Regions from separate parts of the Nocardiopsis akebiae genome, predicted to be linked through region 1. Evidence: riboswitches for the same ligand, from Rfam matches in the RefSeq annotation. Region 1 holds a riboswitch; each other region holds the start of a gene.

Region 1 (5,359 bases):
CCAGCGGCTCATCGTACGCGACATCAACCGCGCTCCCGAGTACCCCGGCAGCAGCGCTGCGATGGCGGCCTACGAGGACTCCACGGGCTTCGAGCGGGCGTGCCGGGGGGTGGACACGCTGTTCCTGGTCTCGGCCACCGAGTCCGAGGACCGGATCGACGTCCACGTGAGCGCGGTGGACGCCGCGGTCAAGGCGGGGGTGTCCTGGATCGTCTACCTGTCCTTCCTGCGCGCGGGCCCGGCGTCCACCTTCACGTTCGCGCGCACGCACTTCTTCACCGAGGCGCACATCCGGTCCACGGGGGTGCGCTACACCTTCCTCAGGCCCAGCCTGTACCTGGACCTGCTGCCCGACTGGGTGGACGGCGGGGGCGCGGTGCGGGGCCCGGCCGGTGACGGCCGGATCGCGTGGGTCTCGCGCGACGACGTGGCGGACGTGGCCGCGGCCGTGCTGACCGATCCCGCGGCCGCGCGCGCCTCGCACGACACCAGCCACGACGTCACCGGCCCGGAGGCGCTGTCCCTGGGCGCGACGGCGGAGAGGCTGAGCGTGCTCACCGGTCGCTCGGTGCGCTACGTGCCGCAGACACGGGAGGAGGCGCTGGAGTCGCGCCGCGGCGACGCCCCCGACTGGGCGGTCGAGGGCTGGGTGACCTCCTACGCCGCGATCGCCGCCGGGGAGCTCGACGTGGTCTCGCCCGCCGTCCCCGACCTGACCGGCCATCCCGCCCAGTCCATCGAGGGCTTCCTGCGGCGCCACCCCAGCGCGCTGTCGCACGTCGCGGTCTGACCGCGGCCCGCCCGCGCGCCGCGCCGTGCGCCCGTGCGGGGCGGGCCCCCTGTGCCGTGGATCTCCCCCGACACCCGACCCTTGACCTCAACAAACATTGAGGTAAGAGGCTGAGCGGTGTCGGAGACAGGCAGTGCGCACCGAGGGAGAACGGCATGCGAGCGGTACAGGTCCGGGAGTTCGGCGGTCCGGAGGTCCTGGTGGTCAGGGACGTGCCCGAGCCCGAGGCGGGACCGGGACAGGCACTGGTGGAGGTCGCCGCGGCGAACGTGATGTACCTGGACACCCTGGTCCGCGGCGGCTGGGGGCTGGACTACTTCCCCGTGTCTCCCCCCTACGTCCCCGGCGCGGGCGTGGCAGGGCGGGTGGTCCGGATAGGCCCGGGCGTGGACCCGGGCTGGGAGGGGGCCGCGGTGGTCGCCGGCACCGGGCACACGGACGGGACGCCGGAAAGGCCCGCCCTGCCCGTGGACGGCTACGCCGAGCGGGCCGTGGTCCCGGAGTCGGCTCTGGTCAGGGTGCCCGAGGAGGTGGCGCCCCGGGCGGCGCTGGCCCTGCTGCACGACGGGCCGACCGCGCTGGCGCTGGAGCGGGCGGCGGGCTTCGGGCCCAGCACCGCGGTCCTGGTCGCCGCGGCCGCCGGAGGGGCGGGCAGCCTGGCCGTCCAGTTGGCCCGCAGGGCCGGGGCACGGGTCATCGGCGCGGCCAGGGGCGGGGCCAAACTGGCCCTGGTCCGCGAACTGGGCGCTCAGGAGACCGTGGACTACTCCGAGCCGGACTGGCCGGAGCGGGTGCGCGCGCTGACCGGCGGCGCCGGGGTCGACGTGGTCCTGGACGGCGCCGGGGGCGCGCTGGGCGCGGCGGCCTTCGCGACCCTGGCCGACGGCGGCCGGTTCGTCGGCTACGGCTCGGCGGGCGGAAGCTTCACGGATGTGGACGCGCGGGAGGCCGCGAGCCGCGGGATCGAGGTCCTGGGGCTGTTCGACCTCAAGAAGGCCGAGGACGACCGACGGGACGACCTGCGGCTGGTGCTGGAGATGGCCCGCATGGGCAGGATCACCCCGCACGTGGGCCTGACACTGCCGTTGGAGCGGGCCGCCGAGGCGCACGCCGCGCTGGAGGGGCGCACGGTGCTCGGCAAGGTCCTGCTGCTTCCCTAGGACCGGGCGGCACCGAACGGCCGGGCCCCGGCGGAGCGGCTCCGGCGGGCGTTCGGCGCCCGGCCGCCGGTCAGCCCCCGGCGCGGGCCGCCAGGCGCTGGCGCAGAGCGGCGGCCGCGGCCCGGGGGTCCTCCGCCTCCGTGATCGCGCGCACGACCACGACCCGGCGGGCCCCGGCGTCCAGCACGCGGTCGATGTTGTCGGCGTCGATCCCGCCGATGGCGAACCAGGGGCGGTCGGTGCCCAGCGCGGCCGCCTCCTCCACCAGCTCCAGCCCGGCGGCCGGGCGACCCGGCTTGGTGGGCGTCGCCCAGGTCGGTCCGACGCAGAAGTAGTCGCTGCCGGGCTCCTCGGCGGAGGCGGCCGCGGCGGCGACGTCGTTGTTGGAGCGGCCGATCACGGGGTCGGCGCCGATGATGTCGCGGGCCATGGGCACGGGCAGGTCCCGCTGGCCCAGGTGGAGGACGTCGGCGCGCACGGCGCGGGCGATGTCGGCGCGGTCGTTGACCGCGAGCAGGGCGCCGTACCGCTCGCACGCCTCCTTCATCACCTCCAGGGCCGCGATCTCCTCGCGCGCCTCCAAGCCCTTGTCCCGGAGCTGGATGATGTCCACTCCCCCGGCAAGGGCCGCGTCGGCGAACTCGGCCAGGTCGCCCCGGCCGGTCCGGGCGTCGGTGCACAGGTACAGAAGCGATGCGTCCAGGCGCTTGCGCAGGCTGGTTCCGTGGCTGGTCCTCACACGGTCCACCCTAGGCCCTGGCGCGTTGGGACCCAAGGGGGAGGGACGCGGCGGCGCGCCCCTCCCCAGCAGTTCACGAACGGGCCCGTGGGGCCGCGGACTAGAAGGCCAGGCTCTGGGCCCGGCGGCGCACCTCGGTGCCCCGGTTCTCGCGCATGGCCTGGATCGGCGTGCCCGGCAGGGAGTCGTCGGGGGTGAACAGCCAGCGCAGGGCCTCCTCGGAGGAGAAGCCCGCGTCGGTGAGCAGCAGCAGCGTCCCCGGCAGGCCCTTGACCAGGTCGTCGCCGTCGATGAAGGCCGCGGGGATGGAGAGTTCACCGTCGCGGACCACACCCATCATGCGGTTCTCGCGGATCAGCGTCTTGATCCGGTTCGGGCTCACGCCCAGCGGAGCGGCGGCCTCCTTGAGGGTCAGCCAGTCGCCGATCAGCGTGTCGATGTCGCGTTGTGTCACACCACCAATCTGCCACATCCGCGCACCTCCTTCCCCCCGGCACGGCGTGCGCCGGCCACGGGTCCTAGAATGGGGACGGACCCCTACATCCCGCGGGAGCCGGGTGGGACCCGGCTGAGAGGGAGGCTGTGAGCCTCCGACCGCACGAACCTGATCCGGATCATGCCGGCGAAGGGAGTGGAAGCCACAGCCGTGCGCACCTCCGACGATTCCCACCGCGACCGCGTCGTCGTGGTCGGCGGCGGCCTGGTCGGGCGGGTCACCGCCTGGCGGGCCGCCCAACGCGGACTGAGCGTCACCCTGGTCGAGTCCGACCCCGCCCGCGCCGCCTCCACCGTGGCCGCGGGCATGCTGACCCCCGCCACCGAGGCGGCGTTCGGCGAGGAGCCCCTCATGGAGCTGGGCATCCGCTCGGCCCGCATGTACGCGGACTTCGTCGCCGAACTGGAGGAGGCCAGCGGCCTGGACGTGGGCCACCGCGCCACCGGCACGCTGCTGGTCGCCTTCGACCGCGACGACCTGGCCGTCCTGACCGAACTGCACGCGCTCCAGCGGAGGCTGGGCATCGCCGCCGAGCGCCTGACCGGCCGCGAGTGCCGCCGTCTGGAGCCCATGCTCGCCCCGTCCGTGCGCGGCGGCGTCCTGGCCCCCGACGACCACTCCGTGGACCCTCGGCGGCTGCTGCGCGCCCTGGCCGCGGCGGGCGGGCGCGCGGGCGTCACCGAGGTCCGCGGGCTGGTCGGGGAGGTCCTCTCCCCCGGCCCCGGGGGCGCCCGGCTGGGCGTGCGCCTGGCCGGGGACGCCGCGGCGGGCCAGATCCTGCCCGCGCACCAGGTGGTGCTGGCCGCGGGCTGCTGGGGCAACGGCGTCGCGGTCCCCGAACCCGTGGTCCCGCCGCTGCGCCCGGTCAAGGGGCAGCTGCTGCGCGCCCGGGTGCCCGACGGGGAGCCGCCGCTCGTGGGCCGGACCGTCCGCGGCCTGGTCCGGGGATTCCCGACCTACCTGGTGCCGCGCGCCGACGGCGAGGTAGTCATCGGCGCCACCCAGGAGGAGCTGGGCCACGACACCTCGCTCACCGTCGGGGGACTCTGGCAGGTGCTGCGGGACGCGCGTGAACTCGTCCCCGGGGTGAGCGAACTGGAGGTCACCGAGACCTGCGTCGGGCTGCGCCCCGGCTCCCCCGACAACGAGCCCCTCCTGGGGCCCACCCGGGTCCCGGGACTGCACCTGGCCGCCGGGCACTTCCGGCACGGGGTCCTGCTGACCCCGGTGACCGGTGAGGCCATGGCCGGGGCCCTGACCGACGGAGACCTGCCCGAGTACGCCCGCCGTTTCACGGCACGACGCGCAAGTAGGTAGTAGCAGTGGAACTGATCATCAACGGCGACCGCCGCGAGTTCGCCGACGACACGACCGTGGAAGCGGTCGTGCGCGACCTGACCGGCGCCGAGGCGCCCGGCGGTGTCGCCGTGGCCGTCAACGACGAGGTGGTCCGCCGGACCGCGTGGGCCGCGAGCCCGCTCAACCAGGGCGACCGCGTGGACGTCCTCACCGCGGTGCAGGGAGGCTGAGGATGAACGACGACCTCGTTATCGCGGGAACCTCCTTCGGGTCCCGGCTCATCACCGGAACCGGCGGAGCCCCCTCCCTGGAGGTCCTGGAGGAGGCCCTGATCACCTCCGGCACCGAGCTGACCACCGTGGCGATGCGCCGGGTGTCCCCCGGCGCCCGGGGGTCGGTGTGGGACGTCCTGACCCGCAACAAGATCCGGGCGCTGCCCAACACCGCCGGGTGCTTCACCGCCGTCGACGCGGTGCGCACCGCCCGCCTGGGCCGCGAGGCGCTGGAGACCGACTGGGTCAAGCTGGAGGTGGTGGCGGACGAGCACACGCTGCTGCCCGACCCCGTCGAGCTGCTGGAGGCCGCCGAACAGCTGGTGGACGAGGGCTTCACCGTGCTGCCCTACACCAACGACGACCCCGTGCTGGCCCGGCGCCTGGAGCAGGTGGGCTGCGCCGCGGTGATGCCCCTGGCCGCCCCGATCGGCTCGGGGCTGGGCATCCGCAACCCGCACAACCTGGAGCTGATCGTGGAGCAGGCCGGTGTGCCGGTCATCGTGGACGCGGGGATCGGCACCGCCAGCGACGCCGCCCTGGCCATGGAGCTGGGGTGCGACGCCGTCCTGCTGGCCACGGCCGTGACCCGCGCCCAGGACC
Region 2 (5,359 bases), 3.2 Mb from region 1:
ATGGAACAGGCCGACACCGAGGAGGAGCTGGCGAGCGCCAACGCGCGCACCCTGACCCGCAAGGTGCTGGAGTTGCGCTACGCCATCGAGCTGGAGGAGAAGCTCACCAAGGACGAGATCATGGAGGGCTACCTCAACCTCGCCTACTTCGGCCAGAACGCGTACGGCATCGAGGTCGCCGCCGAGCGCTACTTCTCCGTCCCGGCTTCCGAGCTCGACCCCGCGCAGGCCGCCACGATCGTGGCGCTGGTGCGCGCGCCCTCGTACTACGACCCGCTCACCAACCCGGAGGCCTCCGTCGAGCGCCGCAACCTGGTGCTGGACCGGATGGTCGCCACCGGACACCTGGAGGGCGCGGAGGCGGAGGAGTACAAGGGCCGGGGCCTGGAGGTCGACGAGACCCCGCGCGCGGGCAGCTGCTTCAGCAGCGAGCAGCCCTTCTTCTGCGACTACGTCATGCGGTGGCTGGGCGGCTCCGACGCGCTCGCCGGGACCCAGGAGGAGCGCGACGGGATGCTGGAGCGGGGCGGCATCACCGTGCGCACCACCCTGGACTTGGACATGCAGGAGGCCGCCGAGCAGGCGATCGAGCGCTACGTCCCCGCGGGTGACTCCCACAAGTTCGCCGCCGAGGTCCTCGTGGAGCCCGGTACCGGCCGGGTGCGGGTGATGGCCCAGAACATGCGCTACGGCTTCGACGACGAGCCGGGCACCACCTCGATCAACCTGTCCGTGGACCACGAGGACGGCGGGTCGCTGGGCTACCAGGCGGGTTCGACGTTCAAGCCGTTCACCCTCGCCGCAGCCCTGGACGCCGGGCTCAAGTACGACACCAGCTTCTCCTCGCCCAAGTCCACGACGGTGAGCGGCCTGGAGAACTGCGAGGGCGGCAGGATGGCGCCCTGGGACGTGGGCAACGCCGGGGAGAGCGACGGCGGCGAGCACAACATGATCAGCGGGACGAAGGGTTCGGTGAACACCTACTTCGCCCAGCTCCAGGAACGCGTCGGCCTGTGCGAGACGGCGGAGATGGCCCAGAGCCTGGGCGTCCACCGCGCGGACGGCGAGGACCTGCAGGTGTGGAGCTCCTTCACCCTGGGCGACCAGGAGGTCTCCCCGCTAACCATGGCCAGCGCCTACGCCGTCTTCGCCTCCCGGGGCACCTACTGCGAGCCGGTCCCCGTGGCCTCGGTCCTCGTCGAGGGCGAGGACGGCGAGGAGATCGAGGTGGGCACCGAGTGCGAGGAGGGCGCGCTGGACACCGAGGTCGCCGACGGCGTCAACCACCTGCTCCAGCAGACCTTCGAGGGCGGTACCGCCAACGGCCTGGAGATCGGACGCCCGGTGGCGGGCAAGACCGGCACCACCGACAGCGCGGCCTACGCGTGGTTCGCGGGCTACACCCCGAACCTGGCCGGGACCGTGGTGGTCGGCGACATCCGGGGCGGGGAGCAGCACACCCTCCAGGGCGTGACCATCGGGGACCGCTACTACGGCATCGTCTACGGGGCCACGCTGCCCGGACCGATCTGGCAGGCCACCATGCGCGAGGCCGTGGCGGGCCTGCCGGAGGAGGAGTTCGCCCCCTCGCCGAAGGTCTACGGCAAGGCCTCGGACAAGCCGTCGGGCGGCGGTGGCGACGGCGACGACGGCGACACCGGTGGAGGCGGCGGTGCCGGTGACGGCGGCCTCGCGGCCGGTGACGGCGGGGGTGACGGCGGGGGCGACGGCGGCTCGACCGGCGGTGGCGGCACCGGCGGGGGCGGAGGTTCGACCGGCGGTGGCGGTGGGGAATCGACCGGCGGTGGTGGCGGTACCGGAGGCGGCGAGGGCTCGACCGGAGGCGGCGGCGCCGGCGGTGGAGGCGGGAACACCGGAGGCGGCGGCACCGGCGGGGACGGAGGTTCGACCGGCGGTGGCGGCGGCACCGGCGGTGGAGGCGGGAACACCGGAGGCGGTGGAGGCGACGGCGGTGGCGGCGGTACCGGCGGCGGCGAGTCGCCGGGCGGGGGCGGCGGCGCGCCCTGGAACGGCACGCCCCCGCAGCCGCAGGTGCCCGAGGGCGGTGCCGGTCCCGGGGACTGAGGCCCCGACGTGCGCTGACGGGACCCGGGAACACTGCGGCGTTCCCCCGTGTTCGTATTGATGAAACCGACAGGGGAGCGCGCGAGCGCTGAGAGTGCGGCACCAGGCCGCAGACCCTTACACACCTGATCTGGGTCATGCCAGCGAAGGAAGTCGTAGGAACCGTCACCGGTGGCGGGCTCCCGCGCACCGGGGACGTCCCGGCGCGCGGAACGCGTCCCGGCGCCGCTCTCGGCCGCACGGGCCCCTCGCATCCCCCGGCGAAGGGACACCGCATGAAGAGGAACACCACCATCCCCCAGGGCACCGGCTTCCGGCGCGACGTCCTCGACCGGCTGCGTAGCTGGCGCACCGTCGACATCGTCGTGGCCGCCGTCATCGGCGTCGCGGTCGGCGTGGTCTTCTGGCTCTGGAACATCGTCTGGTCGGTCACGACCCCCCTGTTCGTCGGCTTCCCGCCCGCACAGGCCGTCGTCTACGGCATGTGGCTGATCTCCGGCGTGCTGGGCGGCCTGATCATCCGCAAGCCCGGCGCGGCCCTGCTCACCGCCATCGCCGCCGCCTCGGTGTCGGCGCTCCTGGGCACCCAGTGGGGGATCATGGTCATCCTCGACGGCGCCCTCCAGGGCATCCTGCCCGAGCTCGTCTTCCTCGCCTTCGGCTACCGCCGCTGGGGCATGGGCGTGGCCGTCCTCGCGGCGGCGGTCGCGGGCGTCTCCCCGGCCATCCGCGACAACCTCGCCTACAACGTGACCTGGCCGCTGTCCTACCAGATCACCTACGGCGTCATCGTGGTGGTCAGCGCCGCCCTCATCGCGGGCGTGGGCGCCCGCCTGCTCACCACCGCCCTGGCCCGCTCCGGGGCGCTGGCCCCCTTCCCGTCCGCGAGGGGCTGACCGTGGCCTCCGCGAACGGGCGCCGGACGGCGGCCGGGGGCCCCGGCGCGCGCGTGGAGCTCTCCGGCTGGGGCTGGCGGCACTCGGGCCGCGAGTCCCACGCGCTGCGCGGCGTGGACCTGGTGATCGAGCCGGGTGAGCGCGTGCTGCTGCTGGGCGCCTCCGGCGCGGGCAAGTCAACCCTGCTGCACTCGCTGGCCGGTCTGACCGGCGAGGACGCCGCCATCAGCGGTGACCACGAGGGCACCCTGCTCCTGGACGGCGAGCCCGCCGACCGGAGCCGTGGCTCGGTCGGCCTGGTCAGCCAGGACCCCGAGACGCAGCTGGTGATGGCGCGCGCGGGCGACGACGTCGCCTTCGGCCCGGAGAACCTGGGCGTGGCCCCCGACCTCATCTGGCCCCGCGTCCACGAGGCGCTGGAGGCCGTGGGCTTCCCGTACGGACCGCGCCATCCCACCGGCGCGCTGTCGGGCGGTGAGAAGCAGCGCCTGGTGATCGCCGGGGCCCTGGCGATGCGCCCCCGACTGCTGCTGCTGGACGAGCCCACCGCCAACCTCGACCCGGCCGGGGCCGCGCTGGTGCGGGGCGTGCTGGCCCGCCTGCTCGCCGAGACCGAGGCGACCCTGGTGCTGGTCGAGCACCGGGTGGCCGACGTCGTGGACCTGGTGGACCGGGTCGTGGTCGTGGCGCCCGGCGGCGGGGTCGTCGCCGACGGGCCGCCGGCGACCGTGTTCGCCGAGCACGGTCGCTCGCTGGCAGCGCAGGGCGTGTGGGTTCCCGGGTACGAGCCCGCGCCCGCCGTTGAGCCCGCGCCGGGCGGTGAGCCCCTGCTGGAGGCCGTGGGCGTCACGGCGCGTACCCCGAGCCAGCTCGGCGTGCGCGCGGCGCCGCGGCGCACGGTGTTCGAGGGGGTGGACGCCACCGTCCGAGCCGGGACCGCGACCGCCCTGACCGGCCCCAACGGCGCGGGCAAGTCCACGCTGCTGACCCTGCTCGCCGGACTGTCCAGGCCCCACCGGGGAGCGGTGCTGCCGCGCGGGCCGCTGGCCGGGGCCGACCCGCGCCCGCTCGTGCGCTGGCCCGCCCGCAGGCTGGCCCGGCACGTGGGTACGGTCTTCCAGCACGCCGAGGACCAGTTCGTCACCGCCACCGTACGCGACGAGCTGCGCTTCGCCCCGCTGCGCGCCGGTACGGGCGAGGCCGAGACCGAGGCCTGGGTGGGCGAGCTGATGGAGCGCCTGCGCCTGTCCGCGCTGGCCGACGTGCACCCCTACACGCTCTCGGGCGGTGAGAAGCGGCGACTGTCGGTGGCCACGGCGCTCAGCTCGGGCCCCGCGCACGCACCCGACGCGCTCGTCCTGGACGAGCCCACCTTCGGCCAGGACACCCGGACCTGGACCGAACTCGTGGAGCTGCTCGCCACCCTGCGGTCCGCGGGCCGCGCGGTGGTCATGGCCACCCACGACGACCTGTTGCTGCGACGCCTGGCCGACGCGCGGGTGCGCGTGGCCGGGGGCCGAGCCGTCCACGAGACCGCCGCACCCGACGCGGGCGCCGGGGCGGAGCGGCCCGGGCCCGCGGTGCGCGCGGCGGCGGGAAGGGGGAGCCGTGGCTGACCGGAGGCTTCCGGACGCACCCGTGTACGGGGACCGTGTCCCGGACGGGGTCGGGGAACGGGACGGGGCAGGCGCCCCGGCGGGGGACGCGCTCACCCTGGAGGCTCCCGCGGACGGCGGGGCGCGCTTCTGGCTGGTCGGGCTCAACCCGGCGGCCAAACTGCTCGCCGCCCTGCTGCTGGGCGTGGGCCTGGTCCCGGCCGTGGACGCCGTCACCGGCGGTGCGGTGCTGGCGGGCGTCCTGCTGCTCCTGCCGTTCAGCGGGATCGACCGGCGCACCCTGCTCGTCCTGGGCGGACCCTTCCTGCTCATGGGGCTCTCCAGCGGGCTGGTCAACTACCTGTACGGGGAGCACGGCGCGGAGGGTGCCCTGGGCGCCGCGGTGCGCCTGCTGGCCATCGCCCTGCCCGGGCTGCTCGCAGCCGTGAGCAGCGACCCCACGGAGACCGCCGACGGCCTGGTACAGCGGCTGCGGGTCCCCGAGCGGCCCGCCATGGGCGTGCTGGCGGCGCTGCGGCTCGTCCCGCTGCTCGCCGACCAGTGGCGCACGATCACGCTGGCGCGGAGGGCGCGCGGGCTGGAGGCCGGGCGCAACCCGGTCAGGGCGGTCGCGCTGTTCTTCGGCCGCCTGTTCGCCCTGCTGGTGCGCTCCATCCGCACCGGGACGCTGCTGGCCGCGGCGATGGACGCGCGCGCCTTCGGAACCGGGCCGCGCACCCGCGCCCGGGAGAGCCGCTGGCGGACCGCGGACACGCTGCTGCT
Region 3 (5,359 bases), 3.0 Mb from region 1:
GACGCCGGGGGGCGCCGCTGGGCGCTGTCGGGCGACTTCGGGACGTGGGACGCAGACGGCTCGATCGCGCTGCTGGGACGCGGCAGCGCGGTCATCAACACCGCGGGGGAGAAGGTCTACCCCGAGGAGGTGGAGGCCGCGCTCAAGGCGCACCCCTCGGTGGAGGACGCCATCGTGGTGCCCTCGCCCGACGAGTACCTCGGGCAGCGGGTGACCGCGCTGGTCTCGCTGGCCGCGAACGCCCGTCTGGAGGAGGCGGAACTGCGCGCGTACTGCCGGGTCCGGCTCGCCGGGTTCAAGGTGCCGCGCACCGTGCACTTCGTGGACCGGGTGCGGCGAACGGCGGTCGGCAAGCAGGACTACCGGTGGGCGGCGTCCGTCACCGGGACCGGTTCGCCCGCTCCTGCCGCCCCTACCCTTCCCTGAGAGCCGGTCCGCCCTCCGGGCCCCGCCGGGGGCTCCTCCACGGGCCCGGGGACGGACTTGGGAACGGGTGCCGGCCGTGCCGGAGACGGCGCTGGCGGCCGGGCACCCGGCCTCCCCGGCGGTCTGCTGCGGAACTGCGCACCCGGGCGGTACCGGACCCTTCATTTCGGGCACAGGTTCAATATGGACTTACCCAGCCGAAACAGGGGTTTCACAGGGCGTCGGCCGCTCTGGACCCCCTCCGCCACCGCTAGACTGGCGTCGCCTGGTCCAAGGCCCCACGGTTTCCCCTCCCCCGTTCCGACCGGTTCGCACACTCCCGGCCGGGGCCGACCGGTCCGCCCCGCCTCCGGTCGAGGCCGTGGACCGCGAGGACCACCTTTGACCCACCCCTCCACCCGTGCACACGGTGCGCGTGCGGTGACACCACTAGGACGGAGGACGGCGCGCTTCCCCGGGCCCCGCCCGAAGCGCTCCCAAGAACCCAGATGCCCAACTCAGTAGGCAGCTACATCTTCAACGCGGTGCGCGGCGGCGCCGTGGGCGCCTCGGAGGCCCTTCCCGGTATCAGCGGCGGCACGGTCGCCCTCATCGTCGGTCTCTACGACAAGCTCATCGGCGGCGCCGGCCACATGGTCAGCGGTGTCAGGCGCTACGTCACCGACGTCCCGCGCGGACGCGGGAGGGAGCGCGCCCAGGAGCAGTTCCGCCAGGTGGACTGGAGCGTGCTGGTCCCCGCGCTCGTCGGCATGGTGGCCTTCCTCGGTATGGCGGCCGTGGTCCTCGCCCCGCTGGTCGAGACCCACACCCAGTACGCGTACGCGCTGTTCTTCGGCCTGGTCCTGGCCTGCCTGTGGATCCCCTACACCGGCGCGGGCCGCAGGTGGCGGGCCTGGCACTACCTCGTCGCCCTGGTCTTCGCCGCGGGCGCGTTCTTCCTCACCGGCCTGCCCGGCGCCAACCTGCCCACCCACCCGGTCGTCGTCTTCCTCGCCGCGGCGGTGGCCGTCTGCGCGCTGGTGCTGCCGGGGCTGTCCGGATCCTTCATCCTGCTCACGCTGGGTCTGTACGAACCCACGATCAGCGCGGTCGGGGACATGGACATCGCCTACCTCTCGGTGTTCGCGCTCGGCATGCTCACGGGCCTGTCGCTGTTCGTGAAGCTGCTCCAGCACCTGCTGGAGAACTTCCACCACATGACCCTGGTGGTCCTCACCGGCCTCATGGCCGGTTCGCTGCGCGCCCTGTGGCCCTGGCAGGACGAGGACCGCACGTTCCTGGCCCCCACCGACGTCCCGGTGACGGTCGGCCTGATGGCGGTCGGCTTCGCGATCGTGGCGGCGGCCATCGTCTGGGAGCGCCGCAAGCGCCTCCGGATGGAGGAAGCCGAACTCCACCGGTCCCCCACCCACGTCTGAGAACGGGAACGACAACCGCATGACAACGAATCTGCTGATGACCGCGGCCTCGACGACGGACGTCGACGTCGCCCACGAGTACGAGGGGTTCATCGGGTGGGTCCTGAACCTGATGACGACCCTGGGCGAACCCGGTGTCGGCGTGGCGCTGTTCATCGAGACCTTCTTCCCGCCGATGCCCAGTGAGGCGGTCCTGCCCGGCGCCGGGTTCCTCGCCTACGCCGGGCACATGAACGTGTGGCTGGCCATCCTGTGGGCGACGATCGGCTGCCTGGTCGGCGCGTGGGGCTTCTACGCGATCGGCGCGCTCCTGGGCCGCGAGCGCACGGCCTGGCTGGTCGAGAAGACCCCGCTGCTGGAGATCGAGGACTTCTACAAGGCCGAGCGCTTCTTCGCCCGCTTCGGCGGCGTCGCCGTCCTGCTGGGCCGGTGCGTGCCCCTGGTCCGCAGCTTCATCTCGGTGCCCGCCGGGATCGAGCGGATGCCCCTGTTCAAGTTCTCGCTGTACACGGTCATCGGCTCCGCGGTGTGGAACACCATCTGGATCGGCCTCGGCTACGTGTTCGGCCCGGCCATCGAGCCCGTTCTGGTCCAGTGGAGCGGTGTGATCAGCAACATCGTCGTCGTGCTCATCGGCCTGCTGGTGCTGTGGTTCATCCTGGCCCGCGTCTACAAGCGGACCAGGGCCCGCCGGACCGAGGGCACCTCCGCCTGAGCCCCCGCTCCCCGTGAACCCCTCCAGGGGTCCGCCCGCGTCCCCGGGCGGACCCCTTCTGCGTTCTGTGGGTATCCTGCCCGGAACGCACCACAAACACATCATGACCGGGGCCGCCGACGCGGCTCCGGAGGCGCGGGGTGCCGGGACACGTTCCCGGCTGAGAGCACACCCGTCGAACCTGCCCTAGTTAGCACTAGCGAAGGAACGCCATGAGCGCGTACAACATCGTGTCCATCGCCGGCAGCGACCCCAGCGGGGGCGCGGGCGTCCAGGCCGACCTCAAGGCCTTCTCCGCGCACGGGACCTTCGGCATGACGGTGATCGCCGCGCTGACCGCCCAGTCCACGCTCGGGGTCGCCGGGGTCCACCCGATCCCCGCGCGCTTCGTCGCCCACCAGATGGACACCCTCTTCACCGACGCCGTCGTGCACGCGGTCAAGGTGGGCATGCTGGGCACCTCGGAGGTCACCGAGGCCGTGGCCGAGGCGATCGACCGCCACACGCTGCCGAACGTGGTGGTGGACCCGGTGATGGTCGCCAAGAGCGGGGACCGCCTGCTGGAGGCCTCGGCCGTCGACGCGCTGCGCACCAAGCTCCTGCCACGCGCGGACCTGGTCACCCCGAACCTGCCCGAGGCCGCGGACCTGCTGGAGGAGCCCGAGGCGACCGACCTGGCGTCGATGCGCGCCCAGGCCTGGCGGCTGCTGGACCTCGGCCCGCGCAGGGTCCTGCTCAAAGGCGGCCACCTGCCCGGCGGGGAGAGCGTCGACGTCCTGGTCGCCCGGGACGCCGACCCGGTCGAGTTCCGCGCCCCGAGGGTGGCCACCCGCAACACGCACGGCACCGGGTGCACGCTGTCCTCCTCGATCGCGGCCCTGCTGCCGCAGCGGCCGGACGTGGCCGCCGCGGTGGGCGACGCCAAGGACTACCTGACCGAGGCCATCCGGCGCGCCGACGAGATCGACGCGGGCGGCGGACAGGGCCCCGTGCACCACTTCCACGCCTGGTGGTAGGGGCGGCGTCCGGAGGAGGGAACGCCGAGGGGGGACCGGCTCCGCGCCGGTCCCCCCTCCTCGTCACCGTCCTCCGGTCGGGCTCGCGGCCCCTACCGGGTCAGGCCTTGGTCACGTCCTCCATGACCTTGTCCGGGTCCCTCCAGTCGGGGTGGGCGAAGAACTTGCGCGTCTCCGCCGCGATGACCGGGGACAGGAGCAGGAGCCCGATGAGGTTGGGCAGGGCCATCAGGCCGTTGGCGATGTCGCTGAACAGCCAGACCGAGTCCAGGCTGGCGACCGAGCCCACGTAGATGACGGCGATGAACACCAGGCGGTAGGGCAGGACCAGGCGGCGGCCGCCCAGGAACACCATGCAGCGCTCGCCGTAGTAGGCCCACCCGAGCAGGGTGGTGAAGGCGAACACGGCCACCGCGACGGCCACGATGACGGTACCGGCCGGAGCGAGCGCCGGGCTGATCGACCCCAGGCCCTCGGAGACCGCGCTGCTGGTCATCAGCGAGCCGTCCTCGCCGCCGGCGGACCAGACACCGGTGGTGATGATGACCAGGCAGGTCATGGTGACCACGATGATGGTGTCGATGAAGGTCTGGGTCATCGAGACCATCGCCTGGCGGACCGGCTGGCTGGTCTTGGCCGCCGCGGCGGCGATGGCACCGGTGCCCAGGCCCGACTCGTTGGAGAAGATGCCGCGGGCGAAGCCCTGCTGGATGGCGAGCATGATGCCCGCCCCGGCGAAGCCGCCCGTGGCCGCGGTGCCGGTGAAGGCGTCGGTCACCACGAGCTGGAGCGCGGGGAGGATGGCGGCCCAGTTGGCGGCCAGGATGACCAGGCAGACGCCCACGTAGCCGATGATCATGATCGGCACGAGGCCGGAGGCGACGCGGCCGATGCTCTTGATGCCGCCGAGGATGACGGCGCCCGCGAGGACCACGAGGGCCAGGCCCACCATCCACGGCTCCAGCGGCGTGACGCTGGTGATCTGCTGCGAGACGGCGTTGGCCTGGGTGCCGTTGCCGATCCCGAAGGCGGCGATGGCTCCGAAGACCGCGAAGGCCACGCCCAGGGTGGTGCCCAGGCCGCCCGGTATCCCGTACTTGAGGTAGTACATCGGGCCGCCGCTCTGTTCGCCCTTGGCGTCGGTACGGCGGAACTTCACGCCCAGGAGGGCCTCGCTGTACTTGGTGGCCATGCCGAGGAAGCCGACGACCCACATCCAGAACAGCGCGCCGGGTCCGCCGACGCCGATGGCGAGCGCGGCACCGGCGATGTTGCCGACGCCGACGGTGGCGGCCAGGGCCGTGCTCAGCGCCTGGTAGTGGGAGATGTCGCCCTCGACGGAGGCGTCCTCCTTGCGCCGGACGAGGGCGAGCCACAGCGCGTGGGGCAGCCGCAGGAGCTGGAGCAGGCGGAGGCGGACGGTGAGGAACAGGCCGACACCGAACAGCAGCGGAATGAGGACGAAGGGCCCCCAGATGATGCTGCTGACGATGCCAGCCATTTCGAGGAGCTGGTCCACAGGGGATCTCCCTATCGGTGAGTGTGTGGGGACGGGGGTCGCCGGTAGCGAAGTACGGGGGATCCGACGCCCTCGAGATCGCGTCGGCACTGGGGGAAGGCCCGCGATACCGGCACAGAATCGCATCGACGCGTAACAACCGCATCACACGTAACCCACATGCCTGTTTCTTCGGGAACTTCCGGTTTCCCTTCCGCGTACCTCCCGGGTGCGGGCGGTGCCTTCCGGCAGGCTTCCGCGCTGGCCGGGCCCTGGCTCCGGGACC

What was found. Region 1 has a riboswitch for thiamine pyrophosphate ahead of thiO (glycine oxidase ThiO). Riboswitches for the same ligand answer to the same signal wherever they lie in the genome.
Region 2: it holds a riboswitch for thiamine pyrophosphate, as region 1 does, so the genes downstream of both, KGD83_RS24575 (ECF transporter S component) here and thiO (glycine oxidase ThiO) in region 1, are expected to answer to the same signal.
Region 3: it holds a riboswitch for thiamine pyrophosphate, as region 1 does, so the genes downstream of both, thiD (bifunctional hydroxymethylpyrimidine kinase/phosphomethylpyrimidine kinase) here and thiO (glycine oxidase ThiO) in region 1, are expected to answer to the same signal.

The regions. Positions count from the first base shown of each region.
Region 1 covers NZ_CP074132.1:2,317,991-2,323,349, reverse strand. The annotation lists gene KGD83_RS10055 (SDR family oxidoreductase) at 1-790, shown strand, start outside; gene KGD83_RS10050 (zinc-binding dehydrogenase) at 946-1,950, shown strand; gene thiE (thiamine phosphate synthase) at 2,021-2,689, opposite strand; gene KGD83_RS10040 (Rv2175c family DNA-binding protein) at 2,790-3,143, opposite strand; TPP riboswitch at 3,226-3,337, shown strand; gene thiO (glycine oxidase ThiO) at 3,306-4,502, shown strand; gene thiS (sulfur carrier protein ThiS) at 4,508-4,714, shown strand; gene KGD83_RS10025 (thiazole synthase) at 4,717-5,359, shown strand, end outside.
Region 2 covers NZ_CP074132.1:5,753,263-5,758,621, reverse strand. The annotation lists gene KGD83_RS24580 (transglycosylase domain-containing protein) at 1-2,085, shown strand, start outside; TPP riboswitch at 2,147-2,254, shown strand; gene KGD83_RS24575 (ECF transporter S component) at 2,361-2,981, shown strand; gene KGD83_RS24570 (ABC transporter ATP-binding protein) at 2,984-4,597, shown strand; gene KGD83_RS24565 (energy-coupling factor transporter transmembrane component T family protein) at 4,620-5,359, shown strand, end outside.
Region 3 covers NZ_CP074132.1:5,300,576-5,305,934, forward strand. The annotation lists gene KGD83_RS22670 (acyl-CoA synthetase) at 1-426, shown strand, start outside; gene KGD83_RS22675 (DUF368 domain-containing protein) at 915-1,844, shown strand; gene KGD83_RS22680 (DedA family protein) at 1,864-2,559, shown strand; TPP riboswitch at 2,686-2,784, shown strand; gene thiD (bifunctional hydroxymethylpyrimidine kinase/phosphomethylpyrimidine kinase) at 2,772-3,575, shown strand; gene KGD83_RS22690 (alanine/glycine:cation symporter family protein) at 3,676-5,094, opposite strand.